DNA from 4 places in the Serratia sp. CoH_134_PS_4 genome. Region 1 is predicted to be linked to each of the others. Evidence: predicted binding sites of a transcription regulator. Region 1 holds the regulator's gene; each other region holds the start of a gene.
What was found. Region 1 encodes CRP, which controls carbon source genes, mostly activating them, when cyclic AMP is high. Its sites were predicted from a motif close to ATGTGANNNNNNTCACAT; they were not measured.
Positions count from the first base shown of each region.

Region 2: the regulator CRP is predicted to act here: its motif matches at 1,576-1,593, upstream of AC2FCQ_RS03590 (6-phosphofructokinase).
Region 3: the regulator CRP is predicted to act here: its motif matches at 3,448-3,465, upstream of yrbN (protein YrbN).
Region 4: the regulator CRP is predicted to act here: its motif matches at 4,247-4,264, upstream of AC2FCQ_RS20820 (PTS sugar transporter subunit IIB).

Region 1 covers NZ_JBXWKI010000009.1:44,710-50,458, reverse strand. The annotation lists gene AC2FCQ_RS15340 (YccS/YhfK family putative transporter) at 72-2,144, opposite strand; gene crp (cAMP-activated global transcriptional regulator CRP) at 2,199-2,831, opposite strand; gene AC2FCQ_RS15330 (OsmC family protein) at 3,211-3,618, shown strand; gene AC2FCQ_RS15325 (phosphoribulokinase) at 3,657-4,526, opposite strand; gene AC2FCQ_RS15320 (YheU family protein) at 4,677-4,910, opposite strand; gene AC2FCQ_RS15315 (hydrolase) at 4,907-5,749, opposite strand, start outside.
Region 2 covers NZ_JBXWKI010000001.1:786,599-792,347, reverse strand. The annotation lists gene AC2FCQ_RS03595 (PTS sugar transporter subunit IIB) at 1-308, opposite strand, end outside; gene AC2FCQ_RS03600 (PTS sugar transporter subunit IIC) at 1-1, opposite strand, end outside; gene AC2FCQ_RS03590 (6-phosphofructokinase) at 319-1,299, opposite strand; gene AC2FCQ_RS03585 (DeoR/GlpR family DNA-binding transcription regulator) at 1,685-2,440, opposite strand; gene AC2FCQ_RS03580 (NUDIX hydrolase) at 2,540-3,136, shown strand; gene AC2FCQ_RS03575 (NUDIX hydrolase) at 3,133-3,501, shown strand; gene AC2FCQ_RS03570 (MalY/PatB family protein) at 3,947-5,128, opposite strand; partial or broken gene malX (maltose/glucose-specific PTS transporter subunit IIBC) at 5,121-5,749, opposite strand, start outside.
Region 3 covers NZ_JBXWKI010000003.1:98,448-104,196, forward strand. The annotation lists gene pnp (polyribonucleotide nucleotidyltransferase) at 94-2,211, shown strand; gene nlpI (lipoprotein NlpI) at 2,349-3,233, shown strand; gene yrbN (protein YrbN) at 3,478-3,552, shown strand; gene AC2FCQ_RS07470 (DEAD/DEAH family ATP-dependent RNA helicase) at 3,542-5,500, shown strand; gene yedE (selenium metabolism membrane protein YedE/FdhT) at 5,647-5,749, shown strand, end outside.
Region 4 covers NZ_JBXWKI010000016.1:44,336-50,084, reverse strand. The annotation lists gene uvrC (excinuclease ABC subunit UvrC) at 1-633, shown strand, start outside; gene pgsA (CDP-diacylglycerol--glycerol-3-phosphate 3-phosphatidyltransferase) at 692-1,240, shown strand; tRNA gene AC2FCQ_RS20845 (tRNA-Gly) at 1,386-1,461, shown strand; tRNA gene AC2FCQ_RS20840 (tRNA-Cys) at 1,519-1,592, shown strand; tRNA gene AC2FCQ_RS20835 (tRNA-Leu) at 1,603-1,688, shown strand; gene AC2FCQ_RS20830 (biofilm development regulator YmgB/AriR family protein) at 2,501-2,731, opposite strand; gene AC2FCQ_RS20825 (MurR/RpiR family transcriptional regulator) at 2,974-4,116, opposite strand; gene AC2FCQ_RS20820 (PTS sugar transporter subunit IIB) at 4,524-4,829, shown strand; gene AC2FCQ_RS20815 (PTS lactose/cellobiose transporter subunit IIA) at 4,941-5,267, shown strand; gene AC2FCQ_RS20810 (6-phospho-beta-glucosidase) at 5,260-5,749, shown strand, end outside.

The sequences.
Region 1 (5,749 bases):
TTACGGGGCGCGCCCCTCCCACTAAACAACAGAGCACTATGTCATCAACCTAAGGGCGCCCTACGGCGCCCTTATTGATCGCGTAATTTACGCTTCAGCCAGATGCCGTGGTGCGGACGCTGGCGCCAGGCCAGTGACGAAATGGTGTGCATCACACTCAGGTGCGACAAAATGCGTCGCAGGTGGCGTTCCATCTCGGTAATCGGCATCTCTGGGTGGAGATCCGGCGGCTGCATGATGGCGTTGCTGCTCGGCCCGTCGTATTCCAGGCGCTGCTGACAGCTTTGCAGCGCGATTTCACAGGTTTGCAGATACTCCTCCGCCAGCTTTGGCGTCAGCATATAGTGTTCACGCGCCAGAATGGTCATTGCATTAAGATGCTCAACAATAAACTGGCTGTGTGTCACCCACAGGCGCATATCCGCCAGATAGCTCGATTCAAACCCCGGCTCCTGCATTGCCTGATTAAGCGAGGTGAAAAGCGCATTGTGTGACTGATTGACCTGCATGCGGGCATAGGCCAGCGCACTGGGATCGGGCTCTTGCTCTTCCAACAGTAAACGCAATGCCTGTTGATCGTTCTCCAGCGCTTGGTGAGCGTTCTTACGCAGCAAACCGCTTTGCCACTGTGGCCATAACCAGATGGTGCTGCCGAACACCAGCACACAACCGATCAAGGTATCGATCAGGCGTGGAACCAAAAAATGGGTACCGTTTAGCGCCAGTAATTGCAAGGTGTAGACCGCCGTTACCGTAAAACCAATCACTGCCAACCCGTAGTTTTTACGCGAGACCAAGTAGGCCAGCAGGGTGATAACCAGCATTACGCTCAGCGTTTCAGCCTCAGGCAACTGCAGTTGCAGCAGGCCGGCGGCGAGCACCAGCCCAACCAGGGTGCCAAGCGCACGGTGCTGGATACGTACCCGGGTGGCGTTGTAGCCATTCTGGCTCACCAGCATGATGGTCAGCAGTATCCAGTAAGGCTTCGGTAAGTTGAAAATCATCCCGAGGCTACTGCCGGCAGCGAGTGTGACACCCAGGCGTGCCGCATTGCGCAGGGCGTTGGATTTAAATGACAGATAACTAACTAGCGCAGGCCAGAACGGCAAACGGTTTTGATTGGCCATCAGATCGCGTCGGTAAAGCGGGTGTTGGGTGCGTAACAGACGAGCAATACGGCTGAAATGGTAGTAACAGAACTGCCCAACGGGGTTATCCGGGTGCTGCGCTGCCACTTTCTCTAGCGCCGCCAGTTCATTGTCCATATTGAAACGCTGAGAATGCTGGTGATAGAGAATATCGTGTGCCACCGTGCGCAGCCGGCCGGCAATCACCTGTGCATTGCGGCGGATGATGGCTTCGGCCTGGCTTTGCTCCACCAGTTTTTGCACTTCTTCCGGCAGATGTAGACTGACGGTAATGTGTTCCTGCAGATCCAGTGCGACCTGAAAAGTACGCTGTAGGCGCTTTTGTTCGAGGTTACTGGCGTGCGGTAGAAAGTTAAGCTGCTGATACAGCAGGGTGATCAGATCCATCACTTTTTGCTGGCGTATCAACAGTGGCGGTAATGCGGTCTGTGGATCGGTATGCTGGGTCAGCAGCGAATATTTGGCCTCAAAGTAGTCCGCCAGTTCCAAATAGAGCTGATTGAGCGATTCGCGCATCGGTTGTTCTTTCCACAGCGTGAACCAAAACCAGGTAAACAGCCCGTACCAGGCGGTACCCACGACGTATAGCAGCGGTGCGTGCCAAAGCGGAACTGTACCGGCCATACTGAGGGAGAAAATGGCGGCAACCAGCGAGGCGGGCAACAGGCGGGCATGTAACGGACTTATTTCACCGCTGACGCCGAGAAGCAGTGCCAGGCCAAGCATCAACACCGGCAACGGCAAGTGCCAAAGCAATGCTTGCTGTAATAGCAGGCTGCTGAGTGCAAATAGAGAGCCACCGACGATCAGACGTTTGAAGAAGCGTTTGTGAGGGGTGTCTAGCCCGGCAATATTGCAGCAGGCAGGAACCAGGGAAAATAATAGGCCGTATTGCAGTTGGCCGCTCAACAGGCCGAGTAACACTGGCAGGCACAGCACCAGCGTTTGCCGCAGTGCATAGTTGACTTCCGGGTGGTAAATCAGTCTGCGCCACATGATGACTTGGGGCATAAAAAAACGGCGCGAATCATCGCGCCGTTTTTTCAGTGATTAACGCGTGCCGTAAACGACAATGGTTTTGCCGTGGGCGGAGATCAGGTTTTGATCTTCAAGCATTTTCAGAATACGGCCAACGGTTTCACGTGAACAACCGACGATTTGGCCAATTTCCTGACGAGTAATTTTAATCTGCATACCATCAGGATGGGTCATGGCATCAGGTTGTTTCGCCAGGTTCAGCAGTGTTTGCGCGATACGGCCTGTAACGTCCAGGAAGGCGAGGTTACCCACTTTCTCAGATGTTATCTGCAGACGGTTTGCCATCTGGGCTGACAGGCGCATCAGGATGTCCGGGTTGACCTGAATTAACTGGCGGAATTTCTTGTAGGAAATTTCAGCCACTTCGCAGGCGGTCTTCGCCCTAACCCAGGCGCTACGCTCCTGACCTTCTTCAAATAATCCAAGCTCGCCGATGAAATCCCCCTGGTTAAGGTAGGATAAAATCATCTCTTTACCTTCTTCATCCTTAATCAGCACCGCGACGGAGCCTTTGACGATGTAGTAAAGCGTTTCGGCTTTTTCACCTTGGTGAATCAGCGTACTTTTGGATGGATATTTGTGGATATGGCAATGAGACAGGAACCATTCGAGAGTAGGGTCTGTTTGCGGTTTGCCGAGAACCATTCGCTGTTATCCTCTGTTGTTATCGCTGCCTTGTGTCACAGGGGTCAGAGTTCCCTGTAAAACCTGTTGTCGCCGTTGTTTTAATGGTGGCTATCAGCAGATTTTGAGGCGTGTCATAAATATACGCTGTCGCTCTAGCATATTAACTTGCCGGGAGAGCTGCAAGCTACATTCTGTTAACATACCGGTAAAGGAGCCTTTCCCTGGGAGTTTCCCTGAAATCAGTGTCCCGGAAAGATTTATTGCGGCTCTGTTTGTAGCACAGAGTGAGGCGGGTGTCTTGTGTTGTCTCGCTTCAGCATGATTAGCATCAGGTTCCGTTGCCAGTTTCTATGCGAAAGCGTACCCTGATTTTAAGAAATTAACCGGAGTGACCAGTATGCAGGCAAGAGTTAAGTGGGTGGAAGGGTTAACGTTTCTGGGTGAATCCGCGTCTGGCCATCAGGTGTTGATGGACGGCAATGCGGGCGACAAAGCGCCCAGCCCGATGGAAATGGTGCTGATGTCGGTAGGGGGCTGTAGTGCTATCGATGTGGTGTCGATCCTGCAAAAAGGGCGTAATGATGTGCGTGATTGCGAGGTCAAGCTGACTTCTGAACGACGTGAAGAAGCACCGCGGCTGTTCACCCATATCAACCTGCACTTTATCGTGAGCGGTAAAGATCTGAGCGACAAAATCGTTGAGCGGGCGGTGAATCTCTCGGCGGAGAAATACTGCTCGGTGTCATTGATGCTGAGTAAGGCCGCCAGCGTGACTCACAGCTTTGAAATCCGCGACGTGGCCTAATGGTGAAAAGGCGCGGCTGACTGCCGCGCTCTACCCACTTATTCGATTTTTTTGCCTTCCAGCAGACGCTGCACCAAGGGTGCCATGATCAGCTCCATCGCCAGCCCCATTTTGCCGCCCGGCACCACAAGCGTATTGATGTGTGAGATAAAGGATCCCTGCAGCATCGCCAGTAAATAAGGGAAGTCGATTTGATCCAGGCCGCGGAAGTGAATCACCACAAAGCTCTCGTCCAGCGAAGGGATCGCCTTGGCGGCAAACGGATTCGACGTGTCGACCGTGGGTACCCGCTGGAAGTTGATATGGGTGCGTGAGAACTGCGGCGTAATGTAGTTGATGTAATCCTCCATCGAACGTACCACCGAGTCCATCACCGCTTCACGGGAGTGGCCGCGTTCACCGGTATCGCGGATCAGCTTCTGAATCCATTCCAGATTCACGATAGGCACCACGCCAACCAACAGGTCGACATGTTTGGCCACGTCGTTGTGTTCGGTCACTACGCCGCCGTGTAGCCCTTCATAGAACAGCACGTCAGTCGGTGCCGGTAAAGGCTCCCAAGGTGTAAAGGTACCGGGAACCTGGTTATAGGGCACCGCTTCATCGTAGGTATGCAGATACTTGCGTGAACGGCCGGTACCGTTCTTGCCGTAGTCGAGAAAGCTTTGTTGCAGCAGGCCGAAGTCGTTGGCTTCGGGGCCGAAATAACTGATATGACGGCCGAGATCGCGTGCTTTACGGATAGCTGCGTCCATTTCCGGTCGGGTATAGCGGTGGAAACTGTCGCCTTCCAGCTCTGCGGCGCGGATATTCAGCTGCTGAAAGATTTTACGGAACGCCACGCTGGTCGTGGTAGTGCCGGCTCCGCTAGAACCGGTCACTGCGATAACGGGATGTTTGGCGGACATAGTGGTGCTCACTCCGTGTTAAATGCGCAGGCGTCAGTTATGGTTATTGGTCTGTTTGACGCCCTTTCGCCAAGGGCAAAATTCCGCGCGTTGGTTTGCAATAGCCCATTGTTACCTGATTTTTTCCGTCAGTCATAGAACCGAGCAAGACTAAATTTCTTCTTGCCCGGCACGGAACTGCCCTCGCGGCATGATGTTGATGGTTTCATGCAGTTCTGACCACACCAGCAATACTTCGCCATTTTTCAGCTGACGGCGCACATCTTCCACTTTTTGCTCCAGCGAGCGCTCGTGCTCACCGTAGTCCGTCCCTTCTCGCAGCACAAAGGACTCGATCAGGCTATTAAGGGTCTCAGTTTCCAGTTCTTTCCAGGGGATAATCACGAGGTTGTTTCCAGATAAGGGGCAAGCCAGGATGGAATACGGTATTCCAGCCACATATGGGGTTTGTTCAACGTGCCGCCGACAAAGCCGACGTGGCCGCCAAACTCGGTCAACTGGTATTCGATATTGTGTGGCAGTGTGGCCACGTCGGGGATCACCTCGGCGGTCATAAAGGGATCGTCTTTGGCATGGATGATCAGCAGCGGTGTTTGGATCGCCGGCAGCAGCGGTAAGGCACTGCAACGACGGTAATAGTCAGTGGCGTCGTTGAAACCATGGATGCGTGACGTAATGGCATCGTCAAAGTCACGGATGCGGCGCAACGCATTAAGCTGCGTCAGCTTAAGCGGCAGGGTGTCTGGGTAGTGCAATAATTTACGGGTGGCATTCTGTTTCAATTGCCCGAGCAAGTATCGCTGGTAAACCCGTGAGAAGCCTTGGTCCATTCGCCATGAACAAGGTTCCAACATCAGCGGCGCAGATACCACGACGGCAGCGTGCAGCAAACTCTTGTTTCCTTGCTGGGACAGATAGCAGGCCAACATGTTGCCGCCGAGCGAGACGCCCACCGCGGCGGTTGGTACTTCTCCGTAGGTGGTTCGTAGCCACTGCAGGAAGAAGCGTGCATCCTCCGTTTCGCCGGAATGATAAATACGTGATTTACGGTTGGGGACGCCGCTACAGCCGCGAAAATGCATCACCACGCCGAGCCACCCTTTTTCGCGCCAGGCGCTGAGCTGACCGTGGGCATAGGGGCTATAGAAACTCCCTTCCAGCCCGTGAAACAGGACCACGCGTGGCTTGTGGCTGGCCAGGGCGGGATCTTCGCTCCAGGCAAG
Region 2 (5,749 bases), on a different contig from region 1:
TGGTGGGCTTCCTTCATGTCGCGTTCTTTCAGGAAGGCCACAATCTTTTGCTCAATTTCTGCCTTATCGGTGAGCCGGTGCAGAATAATAACGCGTTTCTTTTCTTCTTCGCTGGCATCGGCATTTAAAATATCGGCGAAGGTTTTTTGGGTAAGAATAATATCTGATTTAAAGGCACTGGCCTCGGAGATAGTGGTGTGATCAATATCCGCCTCAATCTCTAATTTTTTCAGCACCGCTCTTGCGCTCATTTCGATGGCAAAGCTGGAGCCGAGGCCACAGCCACATACGCACAGTATTTTAAGCATGGGTATCTCCTCAGATTATATTTAATTGCCTGGCGAGTTTGTAATGGTGTCCTTCTGTATCAACCAAACGTTTTTGCATACTGATTAGATCAATGGGAATGGGTTGATTGCTGGCATTAATAATGATTGCCTTGTTCTTCATGCCTGAATTAATGCACCTGACCACTTCACTGGCCATAATAGTGCCCTGGTAAATTTCTTCACCGGTCGGGTCTCCATTGCGCAGACCGTAGCCCATAATAGTTTTACGAATGCGCACACCAATCTTGGGTTCCAGCTGCTTAATCATGGTATCGATGGCGCCTTGAAAACCGGGTGAGTATTCTTTGGTATAACCCTCGGAACACAAAATAATGACGCTGTTTTGTTGTTCCAACCGCTGAGTTATTTTTTCTGCCAGCTGATTTAAGGCATATTGGCATTCCGGGATAAGGGCAAAGTCCGCATTGGACTTGATCGCCGATTGCAGTGTCAATTCCCCGCAATAACCGCCCAGCAGCTCTATCATAAACACCCGCCCAGGCAGGGCACGCCCGGTGTTCCTCAGTTTGGCGACTTCTTTTATCACCTGTTCGCAGGCAGTAGAAAAACCAATGCTGTAATGACTGCCGAAAACGTCATTGTCGATAGTCATCCCTACGCCGAAACAGTTAACGCCAAACTCGCTGAGTGTATTCAAAAACTGCAGCGATCCATCGCCACCGGCCATAATAAGCACGTCTATGTGCAAAGCCTTAAGCTGCTTATGAATGGTTTCATATTCGTCAGCAGCCAATTTCTTGGCCGTACGGCCGGAAGACATTATTGGCATCGATGAAATCGAGAAGTCAACCAAGTCACGCTGGGCAATAGGATGATGCTGGTTGGCCAATAATCCGGGTATGCCGCCGTCAAACAGAATAATATCGGCCTGCGCTAGCCTTGCGACCTGAAAAATAAAACTATTGATACCTGTCACATCGCCGCCGCTTATTACTACACCAATTTTCATATATCCGTCCCCAGCCTGTTCTGTGGAACTCATTGTCATTTTTGGCATCGGTAAAATTTGCAATGGATATCACAAAACAATCACAAATATTTTTGTCATTAGGCTTGACAGGTAGAGTGAGGGGGATGGTTTTGAGAGGGAGGTCTCATTTGTATTTGGCGCTTTTAGCGAGTGCGTGATTACTATTAATTAAGAATCAATGCGTTATGTTTGTTTTTCTCTAAAGCGGTTTATTTCATCATCAACGACGATGCAGCAAAAAATAAGTTTAATGAAATGTGATAACTCTCGCATTTTTATCCGACGTGCAGAGAATAACGCGAATAAATACGTGGCGAGCCTGAATAACCACGTATTTATTAAGTCCTTTAAGGGTGACGTTTATTCATGCTCTTATCACCGTCAATCCGGCCTGTTCCAACGGACCTGTCAGTGCAGTGTCGGTTGAACGTTCGACGATAACGCTTTGCGCCAGCGTGATATCGCCAATGGCATATTGTGAGGCGGCATTGAGTTTAGCCGCAGAAGCCAACACGACGGTTTCTGCCGCTCGTGCCGCCAACGCGCGTTTTATATAGGCTTCTTCAAGATCGCCGGTGCTCAAGCCCGCGGTGGGGTGTACGCCGGTCACACCCATAAAGTAGATGTCAGCGCGGATATGCGACATCGCCTCCACGGCCGCGGCTCCCACGCTGACGATCGAATGTTTGTACAGCCGCCCGCCGATCAGTATCACCTCAACCTTGGGGTGTTCGACCAGGCCAACGGCCACGCTGGGACTGTGGGTGACAATGGTGGCCTCCAGCGTGGGGGGCAGTTGCTTCACCAATTCGGCGGAGGTGGTGCCGCCATCCAGGATCACGACTTGCCCGGGGGATATCATCGCTGCTGCTGCTTTGGCAATGGCCCGTTTGGCGGCAGACTCCTGCCCATTCCTTTCGGCAAAGGGGGCAATGGCCGGGGAAACGGGCAGTGCGCCGCCATGTACCCGTTGCAGCAAACCTTCGCTGTCCAATTCACGCAGATCGCGTCGTAGCGTGTCTTCAGATAGCCCAAACATCTCGCTGAGCTGTTTGGCCAGCACCTGTCCGTCTTGGGCCAGTTTTTCCAGAATGATTTTTTTACGTTGGCTGGTGAGCATGGTTTTTCCCGTTAAATTTGCACTGCACGAAATATCTTGATCATACACGAAAGTGCACGATAGTATCAATTTCCTTTCCTGGTTGTGGAGTTAACCAACATGACTGCTACCCAAGATCGGGTTCGTATTGTCGAAACCCGAGTGCTGTCCGATGACTGGTATCTGCTGAAAAAAACCACCTTCGATTTTTTACGACGTGATGGCGTATGGCAAAGACAGAGCCGTGAAACCTACGATCGCGGTGACGGTGCGACCATTTTGCTGTTTAACCGGCAAGCGCAAACCGTGGTGTTAACACGCCAGTTCCGTTTTCCGGTGTTCGTCAACGGTCATGATGGGATGTTGATCGAAGCCGCTGCCGGTCTGCTGGACAATGCGTCACCGGAAGAACGCATCCGTGCCGAAGCAGAAGAGGAAACCGGCTATTTCGTGCAACACGTGCAGAAGGTCTTCGAGGCTTATATGAGCCCCGGTTCGGTCACTGAGAAATTACATTTCTTTGTCGGTGAATACCACGCAAACAGCCGGGTCAGTGACGGGGGGGGCGTGGAAGCCGAAGGCGAGGATCTTGAAGTGCTGGAACTGCCGTTAACGGAAGCGTTGCAGGCCATTCGGCAGGGGATAATCGTTGATGCCAAAACCATCATGCTATTGCAGTTCGTTGCTCTACATCACACGTTGGATAATACACGATGAAGTCTCAACTGATTTTGATTGCCGGTCCTTATCGTAGCGGCACGGAGGGCGAACCGCAGCGAATTGCCGCGAATTTGCAGCGGTTGGAACAAGCTGCGCTTGCGGTCTACCGGCGTGGTCACGTGCCAGTGATCGGTGAGTGGTTGGCATTACCCTTGGCCGCAGCGGCCGGTTCCACGCAGCATGGTGACGCTATTTGCGAAGAATATCTGTATCCGGTGGCCCACCGGCTGATTGCCCAGTGCCAGGCCATTTACCGCATCGAAGGTGCCTCAGCGGGTGCGGATAACGACGTGCGCCTGGCAAATGAGCGGGGATTGTCGGTGTATTACCGTTTGGACGATATCCCGCAGTTGGCGCAGTAAGTAGGAGAAAAGGCAGGCTTATACCTGATGCTGGTCACGTAAGGTGATTTTTAGCGAGCTCACCGTTCTTTTCGGTCGATAAACAAACAGCGCACTATGCAGCTCATGCGCCTCGACCGAGTAAGGGACCCAAGGCGGGGTCCCTTGCAACCCGCGCCTTTGCCCACTCAGACGGTTGGCTGCGCCAACGGCTCTCACTTCATCACGCCGCATCACGGCCGGCTACGACAGGCGTCCCTGCCTGTCTCGCCTGAAACCGCCGTCCATGGCGGTTTCGCCTATGCGTTGTTCTTGCGTTCGACGTCTTCAAGGGCGCCCAAGACCCTGCTTATCTCATCATGTTCACGGCCTTGGGTCACTGAGCCTACAGAGGCCGAATAAAAAAATGCCAATCGGACCTTACCGATCGACATTCGGCTTACTACCTGCCTTCCGGTCGGTCAGATCATGCCTCGTCCAACACAAACGTGAGCCCATCGATCAACTTGTCCATTCCGGCCTCGACCTTACTGCGCGGACAGCCAACGTTTAAGCGCAGGAAACCACGGCCTTCCTCACCGTAGGTGAAACCGGGCATGATGGCGACCTTCTCGCGCTCAATCAGTACCTGTTGCAACTGACGATCGTCAATGCCCAATGGCCGCAGATCGATCCAGGCCAGATAGGTTGCCTGTGGCGGTTGCCACCCCAGTGCAGGGAATGCCTGATTCAACCGTTCGGCAACGTAGGTCAGGTTATCCTGCAGGTAATCGCGCAATGCGTCCAACCAGGGTTCACTGTGGCGATAAGCGGCAACATGCGCCGCCACGGCTAACACCGCGGGTGAAGACAATCCATCGCGGGCTTTTAACTGTTGCGTGTAAGCGTCGCGTGCAGCGTCCTCACTGATAAAACCGTAGGCGCCGGTCAATGCCGGTATATTGAAGGTTTTGGAACCCGACGTCAGCAAGGCCCAGGGGGTGGTGGCAACCTGGCTCCATGGCGTATGGCGCTGTTCTCCCCATACCATATCCATATGGATCTCATCGCTGATCACGCGCACACCGTGGCGTTCACACAGCTCGGCCATCTGTTGCAGTTCCTCTACGCGCCACACTTTTCCGGTAGGGTTATGCGGGCTGCACAGCAACAAAACTTTGGTTTGCGGCCGTGCCAACAAGGCTTCCAGGTGTGCCATGTCACACCGCCAATCATTGCCGTCCTTATGCAGGGGACAGGCCAGCAGTTGGCGCTGATTGCCGAGGATCACTTTATAAAAAGCGTCATAAGCGGGGGTATGAGTGACCACGCATTCACCCGGTGCTGACCACTGGCGGATCAATTGCGCCACCATGTAAATCACCGATGGCCCATAGACCGCCATGCGGGTGTCAATGGCGGTATTAAACCGCTGTTGATACCAGTGGCGTACTGCACCAAGGAAATCCTCATGCTGCCAGCGGCTGTAGCCAAGTACGCCATGCTGCAGGCGCTGTTGCAGCGCCTCGATAATGCAGGGGGCGGTGGCAAAATCCATATCGGAGATGGTGAACGGCAGGAGATCATCGCGGCCAAAACGGTCGGCGATGTAATCCCATTGCGTGCACCATGTGCCGTGCCGGTCAACCGGGGTAGAAAAATCAAACATGTGATGCTCCCTGCAAGGGTGCAGCAGGTTGTGCTGCAGCTATCAGTGAGTCTAATTCATCTTTCACTGATTGCACCTGTGGCCCGATCACCACCTGCAGATTGTGCTCGTTAAGGTGCACCACACCAATGGCGCGATTGGCTTTTAACGCGGCGTCATCCACTTTGCTCATGTCGTCAACCGACAGGCGCAAACGGGTGATGCAGTTATCCAGTGAAATAATATTCTCACTGCCACCCAGCGCTGCCAGGATAGCCGGCACGTTATAGCCTGATTTGCCGACCGCGCCGACAGGTGCGCTCTGGCTGCCGGCAGACTCGCTCTCACGGCCCGGCGTCTTGATGTTAAAGCGCTGGATGGAGAAGCGGAAAATGGCGTAATAGGCGGCGAACCAAATGGCGGCGACGATCGGCACCAGATACCACTTGGTGGCGGTGCCGTGCAGGATGCCGAAGACGACAAAGTCGATAATATTGCCGTCAGTATTGCCGATGGTTACCCCCAGCAGTGCCATTACGGTAAAGCCCAGCCCGGTGAGAATGGCGTGGATGAGATACAGGAAAGGCGCGACAAACAGGAACAAGAACTCGATCGGTTCAGTCGTACCGCCGACCACGCAGG
Region 3 (5,749 bases), on a different contig from region 1:
TCATTAGTCGCGAGGATGTAGTGAGAAGGCAAGTCGAGTCACTGGCGTGTCGAGTCGTCAATACGATTGCGCGCCTAATCAAAGGATATAATTTTGCTGACACCGATCATTCGCAAATTCCAGTATGGCCAGCATACCGTCACTATTGAGACGGGCATGATGGCTCGTCAGGCCACTGCCGCTGTTATGGTGAGCATGGATGACACCGCCGTATTCGTTACCGTGGTTGGCCAGAAAAAAGCCAAACCAGGCCAGAGCTTCTTCCCACTGACTGTTAACTATCAGGAGCGTACCTACGCTGCTGGTCGTATCCCAGGCAGCTTCTTCCGTCGTGAAGGCCGCCCGAGCGAAGGCGAAACGCTGACTTCACGTCTGATTGACCGCCCAATCCGCCCACTGTTCCCAGACAGCTTCCTGAACGAAGTTCAGGTGATTGCGACCGTTGTTTCTGTAAACCCACAGGTTAACCCAGACATCGTTGCGATGATCGGTGCCTCTGCAGCCCTGAGCCTGTCCGGTATTCCGTTCAATGGCCCAATCGGTGCAGCGCGCGTCGGTTACATCAACAGCCAGTACGTGCTGAACCCAACCACCGACGAGCTGAAAGAAAGCAGCCTGGACTTGGTGGTGGCGGGTACCGCGGGTGCAGTGCTGATGGTTGAATCCGAAGCAGACGTTCTGAGCGAAGATCAAATGTTGGGCGCGGTGGTATTTGGCCACGAACAACAGCAGGTTGTTATCGAGAACATCAATTCTCTGGTTGCTGAAGCGGGCAAACCTAAGTGGGATTGGCAGGCACCTGCCATCAATGAAGCGCTGCACGCGCGCGTTGCAGAACTGGCAGAAGCCCGTCTGGGCGACGCTTATCACATCACCGAGAAACAAGAGCGCTATGCTCAGGTAGATGCGATTAAGAGCAGCGTTGTTGAAACCCTGCTGGCGCAAGACGAAACTCTGGACGTGTCTGAAATTCAGGACATCCTGGGCAGCGTTGAGAAAAACGTCGTTCGTAGCCGCGTACTGCGTGGCGAACCGCGTATCGATGGCCGTGAAAAAGACATGATTCGTGGCCTGGACGTGCGCACTGGCGTTCTGCCGCGTACTCACGGTTCCGCACTGTTCACCCGTGGTGAAACTCAGGCTCTGGTTACTGCAACGCTGGGTACTGCCCGTGATGCACAGAATCTGGATGAGCTGATGGGCGAGAAGACCGACAGCTTCCTGTTCCACTACAACTTCCCTCCGTACTCCGTTGGTGAGACTGGGATGGTGGGTTCGCCTAAACGTCGTGAAATTGGTCACGGTCGCCTGGCGAAACGTGGCGTATTAGCTATGATGCCTAAAGCAGAAGATTTCCCGTACACGGTGCGTGTGGTTTCTGAAATCACCGAATCTAACGGTTCTTCTTCCATGGCTTCAGTCTGTGGCGCTTCTCTGGCGCTGATGGACGCAGGTGTGCCAATCAAGGCTGCTGTTGCGGGTATCGCAATGGGCCTGGTGAAAGAACAAGACAACTTTGTTGTTCTGTCCGACATTCTGGGTGACGAAGACCACCTGGGCGACATGGACTTCAAAGTGGCCGGTAGCCGCGACGGTATCACCGCGCTGCAGATGGACATTAAAATTGAAGGCATCACCCGCGAAATCATGCAGGTGGCACTGAACCAAGCCAAGGGCGCACGTCTGCACATCCTGGGCGTGATGGAACAGGCTATCAGCACTCCGCGTGGCGATATCTCTCAGTTTGCACCACGTATTCATACTATCCGCATTAACCCGGATAAGATCAAAGACGTGATTGGTAAAGGCGGTTCTGTCATCCGTGCGTTGACTGAAGAGACCGGCACTACCATTGAAATCGAAGATGATGGTACAGTTAAAATCGCTGCTACCGACGGTGAGAAAGCGAAATTCGCTATTCGCCGCATCGAAGAGATCACTGCTGAGATCGAAGTTGGCCGTATTTACCAGGGTAAAGTTACCCGTATCGTTGATTTCGGCGCATTCGTGGCGATCGGCGGCGGTAAAGAAGGCCTGGTTCACATCTCTCAAATCGCTGACAAGCGTGTTGAGAAAGTGACCGACTATCTGCAAATGGGTCAGGAAGTGCCTGTGAAGGTACTGGAAGTTGACCGTCAGGGCCGTGTGCGTCTGAGCATCAAAGAAGCGACCGCACCAGAAGCAGGTTCACCTGCGCCTGAAGCAGAATAAGTAGAAAAACTGTATAGATAGATTTACAGCTCCCCGCCATGGGGTTGGGAGCTGTTCGTATCGCGCGGGTAGGATGCCTGCGTATTAGCAAACGGATGACAGGACGTTCATCCAATGTTTGTCTTCGGGAGTGGGAAATGAAGCCTTTCTTGCGCTGGTGTTACGTTGCGACAGCACTCATGCTGGCAGGATGCAGCAACCATGATTGGCGTAAAGACGAAGTTTTGGCAATCCCGTTGCAGCCAACTCTGCAGCAGGAAGTGATCCTGGCGCGCATGGAACAAATACTTGCCAGCCGGGCACTGACGGACGATGAGCGTGCGCAGCTTTTATATGAGCGCGGTGTGTTGTATGATAGCCTCGGGCTACGTGCATTAGCGCGCAATGATTTCTCGCAAGCGCTAGCAATACGTCCTGATATGCCAGAAGTTTTCAACTACCTGGGCATTTACTTAACGCAGGCAGGCAATTTTGATGCTGCCTATGAAGCGTTTGATTCTGTACTAGAGCTTGATCCAACTTACAATTACGCGCGTTTAAACCGGGGCATCGCACTGTATTATGGCGGCCGCTTCCCGTTGGCGCAGGATGATCTGCAGGCGTTTTATCAAGACGACCCAAACGATCCCTTCCGTTCGTTGTGGCTGTATCTTGTGGAAAGAGAAATCGATCCCAAGAAGGCTGACGTAGCGCTCCAGCAGCGTTATGACAAAGCGAACCGAGGGCAATGGGGATGGAATATTGTCGAATTCTACCTGGGCAACATTAGCGAAAAAACGCTGATGGAACGCCTCAAGGCAGATGCAACGGATAACACTTCGCTCGCTGAGCATCTCAGTGAAACTGACTTCTATTTAGGTAAACATTACCTAAGTCTGGGGGACAAGGACACCGCTTCGGCGCTGTTCAAACTGACGGTTGCTAACAACGTTCATAATTTCGTTGAGCACCGCTATGCATTGTTGGAATTGGCGCTGTTGGGCCAAGAACAAGACGACCTATCGGAATCGGACCAGCAATAGCTGACGAACACCTCTACCCAAAAGATTTCACGTTGCGGCAAGGCGGCAATCTAACGAATCCCTGGGAGCTTAGTTCACTAAGTGACGAGGATGAGGGAGAGCAGCTAACACAGCAGCTTGGAAGATGAAGGGTAATCAGCCTGATTGACATTGGTTTTATCGCCAAAGTTATCGCCTTTACGGGCGAGGGCTTTTTTGTTCGTTTTATAATCTAATTTGAGCCGGTTCACACTTTTCAATGAAAATGACTGAAAATTTTCTCGACGAGTTATGTAGACTGGCTGCCATTATTAATGAGGCACGTGTACATGACTACTGAGCTTGAAACCTCTTTTGTTGACCTGGGGCTGTCTGCTCCTATCATTTCTGCCCTGACCGATCTGGGCTACGAAAAACCATCACCGATCCAGGCTGAGTGTATTCCTCACCTGTTGAACGGCCGTGATGTGCTGGGCATGGCACAGACCGGTAGCGGTAAAACTGCAGCATTCTCGCTGCCACTGTTGCACAACCTTGACGCTTCCCTGAAAGCACCTCAGATCCTGGTGCTGGCACCGACCCGCGAACTGGCGGTTCAGGTTGCTGAAGCGATGACCGATTTCTCTAAACACATGCATGGCGTTAACGTCGTGGCCCTGTACGGCGGCCAGCGTTATGACGTGCAGCTGCGCGCTCTGCGTCAGGGCCCGCAAATCGTAGTAGGGACTCCAGGCCGTCTGCTGGACCACCTGAAGCGTGGCACCCTGAACCTCTCTAACCTGAGCGGTCTGGTACTGGATGAAGCCGACGAAATGCTGCGCATGGGCTTCATCGAAGACGTAGAAACCATCATGGCGGAGATCCCGGCTGAACATCAGACCGCGCTGTTCTCTGCAACTATGCCGGAAGCGATCCGTCGCATTACCCGCCGCTTTATGAAAGAGCCGCAGGAAGTGCGCATCCAATCCAGCATCACTACCCGTCCGGACATCAGCCAGAGTTACTGGACTGTACAGGGCATGCGTAAAAACGAAGCGCTGGTGCGTTTCCTGGAAGCTGAAGATTTTGATGCGGCGATTATTTTCGTTCGTACCAAAAACGCGACCCTGGAAGTGGCTGAAGCGCTGGAGCGCAGTGGCTACAACAGCGCCGCGCTGAACGGTGACATGAACCAGGCCCTGCGTGAGCAAACCCTGGAGCGTCTGAAGAGTGGCCGTCTGGACATTCTGATCGCGACCGACGTTGCGGCTCGTGGCCTGGACGTTGAGCGTATCAGCCTGGTTGTAAACTATGATATCCCTATGGATTCAGAGTCTTACGTTCACCGTATCGGCCGTACCGGTCGTGCTGGTCGTGCCGGCCGTGCGCTGCTGTTCGTAGAAAACCGCGAACGTCGCCTGCTGCGCAACATCGAACGCACCATGAAGCTGACCATTCCAGAAGTAGAACTGCCAAATGCAGAACTGCTGGGTGAGCGTCGTCTGGCCAAGTTCGCCGCTAAAGTACAGCAACAGCTGGAAAGCAGCGATCTGGACATGTACCGCGCACTGCTGGCTAAACTGCAACCGGAAGAAGAGCTGGAAATGGAAACGCTGGCCGCAGCACTGCTGAAAATGGCCCAGGGTGAACGTCCTCTGATTCTGCCACCGGATCCTGTATTCAAACCGCGTCAACGTCGTGAATTCAACGACCGTGACGATCGTGGTAACGACCGTCGTCGTGATTCACGTCCAGACAGCCGTGATGGTGGCGCTGAGCGTCCACGTCGTGAACGTCGTGACGTTGGCGAAATGCAGCTGTACCGCATTGAAGTGGGCCGTGATGATGGCGTGGAAGTTCGTCATATCGTTGGCGCGATCGCTAACGAAGGCGACATCAGCAGCCGTTACATCGGTAACATCAAGCTGTTCGCTGGCCACTCTACTATTGAGCTGCCAAAAGGTATGCCGGGCGAGATCCTGTCTCACTTCACCCGTACCCGTATCTTGAACAAACCGATGAACATGCAACTGCTGGGTGATGCACAGCCGCATGAGCGTCGTGAGCGTCCTGCTTCTGCCGGTAACGGCGAGCGTCGTGGCGGTGGTCGTCCATTCAACGGCGAACGTCGTGAAGGGGCAAACCCAGGTCGTCGTTCTTTCGGTGATCGTCGTGAAGGCGGTGCTGCTGCACCTGCTGGCAACGGTGGCGAGCGTCGTGGCGGCAACTTCAACCGTGATGGCCAGCGCGCACCACGTCGTGATGACGCCGCTCCGGCTACACCACGTCGTCGCTTCGGTGATGCATAACGCCTGATTTAACCGTTCGCGGTGAGTCGGACTAAAAACCAGCCTTCGGGCTGGTTTTTTTATGCCTGAAATTCACCATGAAGTGCAGGAAAATGGCGTATCATTTATAAGGTTTTTTCTTATGGATACTATGCACGGGAGATGCCATGAGTTGGCAGCAGTTTAAGTCTCAATACCTGGTGCGTTTTTGGGCACCTTTACCCGCGGTGATTGCTGCGGGGATCCTCTCTACCTATTACTTCGGCCTGA
Region 4 (5,749 bases), on a different contig from region 1:
AGCCATACCATGGGAGAACAAACGGTCGCGTCCTGCGTGGTATTTGATGGTAATGGGCCGCTGCGTTCTGAATATCGGCGCTATAATATCACCGGTATTACGCCGGGTGATGACTATGCCGCGATGGCGCAAGTGCTGAAACGCCGTTACGGTAAGGCGCTGGAAGAGAAAAAAATCCCTGACGTTATCTTTATTGATGGTGGTAAAGGGCAACTGGGCATGGCGATTGATGTGTTTAACTCGCTGAATGTGACCTGGGATAAAAACAAACCTTTACTGATTGGCATTGCTAAAGGCGCCGATCGTAAAGCCGGGTTAGAGACGTTGTTCTTTGTACCGGAAGGCGAGGGCATTGCTCTGCCGTCGGATTCGCCGGCGCTGCATGTGATCCAGCATATCCGCGATGATTCGCATAACCACGCAATCACCGGACATCGCCAGAAAAGGGCAAAAGTAAGAAATACCAGCGCGTTGGAACTGATCGACGGTGTTGGGCCAAAAAGGCGACAGGTGTTGTTGAAGTATATGGGCGGACTTCAACCATTATTGAACGCCAGCGTGGAGGAAATTGCAAAAGTGCCGGGTATTTCACAAGCATTGGCAGAAAAGATCTACAATGCATTGAAACACTGAGGGCAATGTAGCAACATACTCTTAATTTCCACTCCAGCCAGATAGTTACCCTAGCATTATGCAATTGAATATACCGACTTGGCTTACTCTGTTCCGCGTAGTTCTGATCCCATTCTTTGTACTGGCATTTTATCTGCCATTCACTTGGGCTCCGATGCTATGCGCCGTTATCTTTGTGTTTGCTGCCATAACCGACTGGTTTGATGGTTTCCTCGCCCGTCGCTGGAAGCAAACTACCCGTTTCGGGGCGTTCCTTGACCCGGTGGCAGATAAGGTGATGGTGGCTGTGGCACTGGTGCTGGTGGCGGAACATTACCACACCTGGTGGATCACTCTGCCTGCGGCGACCATGATTGCCCGTGAAATTATTATCTCGTCACTGCGTGAGTGGATGGCGGAGATTGGTAAACGTAGCAGCGTGGCCGTATCCTGGATTGGTAAAGTAAAAACCATGGCGCAAATGATGTCGCTGGTTGGATTGTTGTGGCGTCCAGATCGCTCCGTTGAGTATGTCTCTTTTGGTTTGTTGTACATCGCAGCGGTGCTGACTTTCTGGTCAATGTTCCAATATTTGAACGCTGCCAGGAAAGATTTGCTGGAACCCTGATCAAAGCGGTGCAAAAATCGTCAAACAAACGTAATGAGACAACAATTTTATTGACTCATTACGTCAGGTAAGTAGAATGCATCGCATCAGACGGCAGCAGTGATTTGCCGAAAGATAGCAAAAAAATCAGTAAGTTCTGATTGATGCGGGAATAGCTCAGTTGGTAGAGCACGACCTTGCCAAGGTCGGGGTCGCGAGTTCGAGTCTCGTTTCCCGCTCCAAATTTGATAAAGCTGGTGTTTCACGAGCTTTAGCCTGAACAAGGCAAATAGAATTTAGGCGCGTTAACAAAGCGGTTATGTAGCGGATTGCAAATCCGTCTAGTCCGGTTCGACTCCGGAACGCGCCTCCAATTTTCCCGAGCCCGGGTGGTGAAATCGGTAGACACAAGGGATTTAAAATCCCTCGGCTTATGGCTGTGCGGGTTCAAGTCCCGCCCCGGGTACCAGGAAAATAAATTCAAGAATAACAAGCAATAAGTAGTAATGTCGTGACCGCCGGAAGGCGGTTTTTTTGTATCTGAAATTCCTCTTCATCATATCTCTTCATTTTCTCCTGTATGATTCCTCGCTGACAAAGCGCCAGATAGGGTTTGATGCATAAACCACCGTGGTGGCTATCGGCCATTTCATCAGCATTTCTGTCGTCGGCTTACAATGCCGATCGATAAGCTTGTGCAATCTGCAAAAGAGTCATCATGTTAATTGCCCTGATACGCAGATTTTTACATGAAAGTAAGCCATTTTTTAAAGACGGCCGGCGATAAGTGATCTATAACCAAATAGCGCAAATGAGAAGGAAAATGGGATGAGAGGGGGATTATTTTTGTTGGCTATTTTAATGCTATCCGGCTGCTCAGGGCCTTTGGGGTCAATCTTGGGCGTGATTCCCCAGCATTCTGACATTTGCCCACAGGGCAGAAACTCGATTACGGGTGAATGCCGTTAGTTATCAGGGTTTAAGATGCCGTATCTAAAAGGGTTTACCCGCTTCTGGCCTGCATGGTTTGGTCAACGCGTACATCTGCCCAACTCACAGCGCTGCCAGGATGCGGTTAACGTGACATAACGCCTGCCACACTCCGTTATGAAGACCCTATCCGGTTATGTAAACCGGATATTGCCTTTCAAAGCGTCAGATCTTAACTCCCGGCACCCAGTAGCGAAATATCACCCGCGCTACAGTTCGCCACTAACATCATGGCTACGACGGCGAGAATAGAGATGATGGTGCATAGATCCGACTTGCGCATGCTGCTCCTTAGCGGCCTGTTACCCCGATAACTTCGATTGCTGCTCTGTGCAGCTTTTGGCTGTAGTCATCGGGTTGTTTCTCGATCTCTTTGATCAGATAGGCGAGAATACTTTGCTTGGTGATGGGGGTGTTAGCGGAAAGCACATGAATGACACTTTTACCGACCAGATGATATATGTGTTCACGGTACGTCTCGATATCTTTATCGCAGAGACCGTAAAGGGAATAATCGATCATAGAATTTTACCGCTGGTGAAATTTAAAATGCCAGCCGAAGCTGGCAGAGAAGCCATATAAAAAATAAAGTCCTGCAAATTCCACTTAGGTTGATATCTATGTGGAAGGTTTACGATAACGTAGTAAGAATATTCCCATCAATAGGCAACGGCAATCCAGATGGTTAATTAGGAAAATCCTCAGGTTATGGGCATAGTGCGGGCTGTGCTGAAGGAGGAACCGAATGGTAAAGGGAGGCAGATTTAATCTTCCGTCTGCGAACTCAGGCTCTCAGGCAGTAGCTGCGCCAGCAGCAGATCGAGCGTTAACATTAGTCCATAACGTGCAGCGCTACCGCCACTGAGTGGCAATACTTTGTCGGCGAATCCAGCCAGCGTGCTGCCAACCGGGGCCAAGGCGATACGGTAAGCGCCAGTAGCGCCGGCCAACTTCGCGGCGTTAAGCAAATCAGCGTTTTCCCCACTCATTGACAGCAGTACAACGCATTGTTGCGTACTGAGCGTGGAGGCCGTCATACGCATCAGCGCGGCGTCCTGGCAGGCAAAGGCAGGATAGCCGAGTCCGACCAAGCGTTGCTGCAATTCATTGACGTAGAGTGCCATGCTATTTACACCAAAAATATGCACGCTTTTGGACTGGCTTAAGTGTTGGCTGGCTTCGATCAACGCCGCATGCTCTACCTGCTGCAGCTGTTGATGGAGCGTGGTTTCTATGTCATTAACGCGTTGTAACCACAGGCGTGGTGGCCCATTAGGCGCCGTTTGTGCGGTTAAATAGCGTGAGCCGCTTACGCTGGCCTGCGCCAATTTCATTCGCAAATCGCGAATATCATCGCAACCAATGGTTTTGGCAAAGCGCGTGATCGTTGCCGGACTGACCCCTGCCTGGGTGGCAAGTAGCTCGATGGTGGCGGAAGACGCGAAGGCGACATCGTCCAAAATGGTTTGCGCGACCTTTGCTTCCTGCTGGCTGAATTGATTTTGGCGTGCGCGGATCTGATAGACAATGTCACCAATATCTTCGCAACCAATGGATTTGGCAAAACGACTGAGCGTTGTGGAACTGACGCCCGGTAGCTTACCGATGCCGGCGGCTGATGCGAAAGCGATATCCATGCTGCCCAATACAGGTTGAGCCACCGCGGTAGCGGCGCTTGCTGGTACGGGTTGGGTGCGCATCAAAGAGACAAAGTCGTTAAGATCCTGGCAGCCAAGGGACTGAGCAAAATGCGCGACGATCTCGGTACTGACACCGGCACGTTCGGCCAGCTGCTCAATGGTTGCCGTTGACGTGAATCCGGGATTATCCAGGATGGTTCGGGCAATTTTCGCCTCCTGGCGATTGAACGGGCTTTGGCGAAACTGAATGTGGTAAACGAGATCCATGACTGCAGTGTCCCTTCTGTTATGCCAATCGGCGATCTGTGTTTCAAACTAGCCTGTTTTTCGCGCGGCATAAAGCCATAACCAGAAGAATAAATTACTGAAAATAATTTTCAATTCATCCTGTGTAAAAACGAGATGCTCCTCTCATCGTTTAGTTGTTAATAATTTATCTTGCTGTTTTTAAAGGTTAAATAGGATTTATGGATTCTGTCTGTGAATAAAACTCTATCGTCGATCACAGTGTTGAAAAAAATTTTCATGATAATTTTTAGTTAACAATTTGTTTTTTAACGATTAAGTGAAAATCATAATCAAATCGTATGGATCTAAGGTATTTACAAGCGTGTTACAGCACTGTTTTATATTTGCACAGCCAAGGTGGCTAGTCACAATCGAGGCACCCAAAAATGCAAACAATCGTCTTATGCTGCGCTGCAGGAATGTCTACCAGCATGCTGGTACAAAAAATGAAAACCGAGGCACAAAAGCGTGCTTTGGATATTGAAATTGAAGCCGTACCCGTAGCGGATTTTGAACGCATCGTTGAAAGGGCGGACATTGTACTGTTAGGGCCACAGGTGAAATATGAACACGCGCGCCTTTCGGAACTGGCTGCCCCATTAGGCAAAACCGTTGCGGTTATTGATATGTTGGATTACGGCACCCTGCGTGGGGATAAGGTGCTGGACAAGGCACTGGGCCTGCTGGGCTGATAACACCCTGTGGGGCATTGCCCCTCAAACCCTATTTTTGATTATTTTACAGCGGATTATTTTATTAATCCGTCGGGGCTTGCTGTGCCTGGAATCAGGCCAGGGGAGGTAATGATGGATTTGGAAACGAGTGTTATGGAACTGCTGGTTCATGCCGGGAGTGCACGCAGTTCTCTGCTGTCGGCATTGCAACTGGCACGTCACGGTGAGTTTGACGCCGCGGATGTCAAGCTGGAAGAGGCGAAGTCCGGCATCGGCCGGGCGCATAGCATGCAGACGGAACTGATAGGCATGGACGAAGGCTGTGGAAAAATACCGGTCAGTTTAATTCTGGTGCATGCGCAGGACCATTTGATGAACGCGATGCTGATCCAGGATCTGGCCACTGACATGATCGAGCTTTATCGTCGTTTACCTCAAGGGGCAGGCAATGACTAAAATAACCGTAATTGGTGGTGGCAGTAGCTATACGCCAGAGTTGGTCGAAGGGTTGATCGCGCATTATCAGGATGTGCCATTGACCGAACTGGCGCTGGTGGATGTTGAATCCGGTCGGGAGAAAGTGGGCATCATTGCTGAACTGACCAAAAGAATGTTCAAACGTAACGGGTTGGAACAGGTGGTCGTTTCGGTGCATTTTTCGCTGGAGCCTGCCATCCGTGGTGCCCGCTTTGTGTTAACTCAACTGCGGGTGGGGCAATTGGCTGCCCGCGCAGCTGACGAACGCCTAGGGCTGAAATATCAACGTCTTGGACAGGAGACAACGGGCGTCGGTGGTTTTGCCAAAGCGCTACGGACCATTCCGGTGATGTTGGAGGTGGCCCGCACGGTGGAAGCCGTTGCACCGGATGCCTGGATCATCAACTTCACCAATCCTGCCGGGATCGTCACCGAAGCGGTATCACGCTACAGCAAGGCGA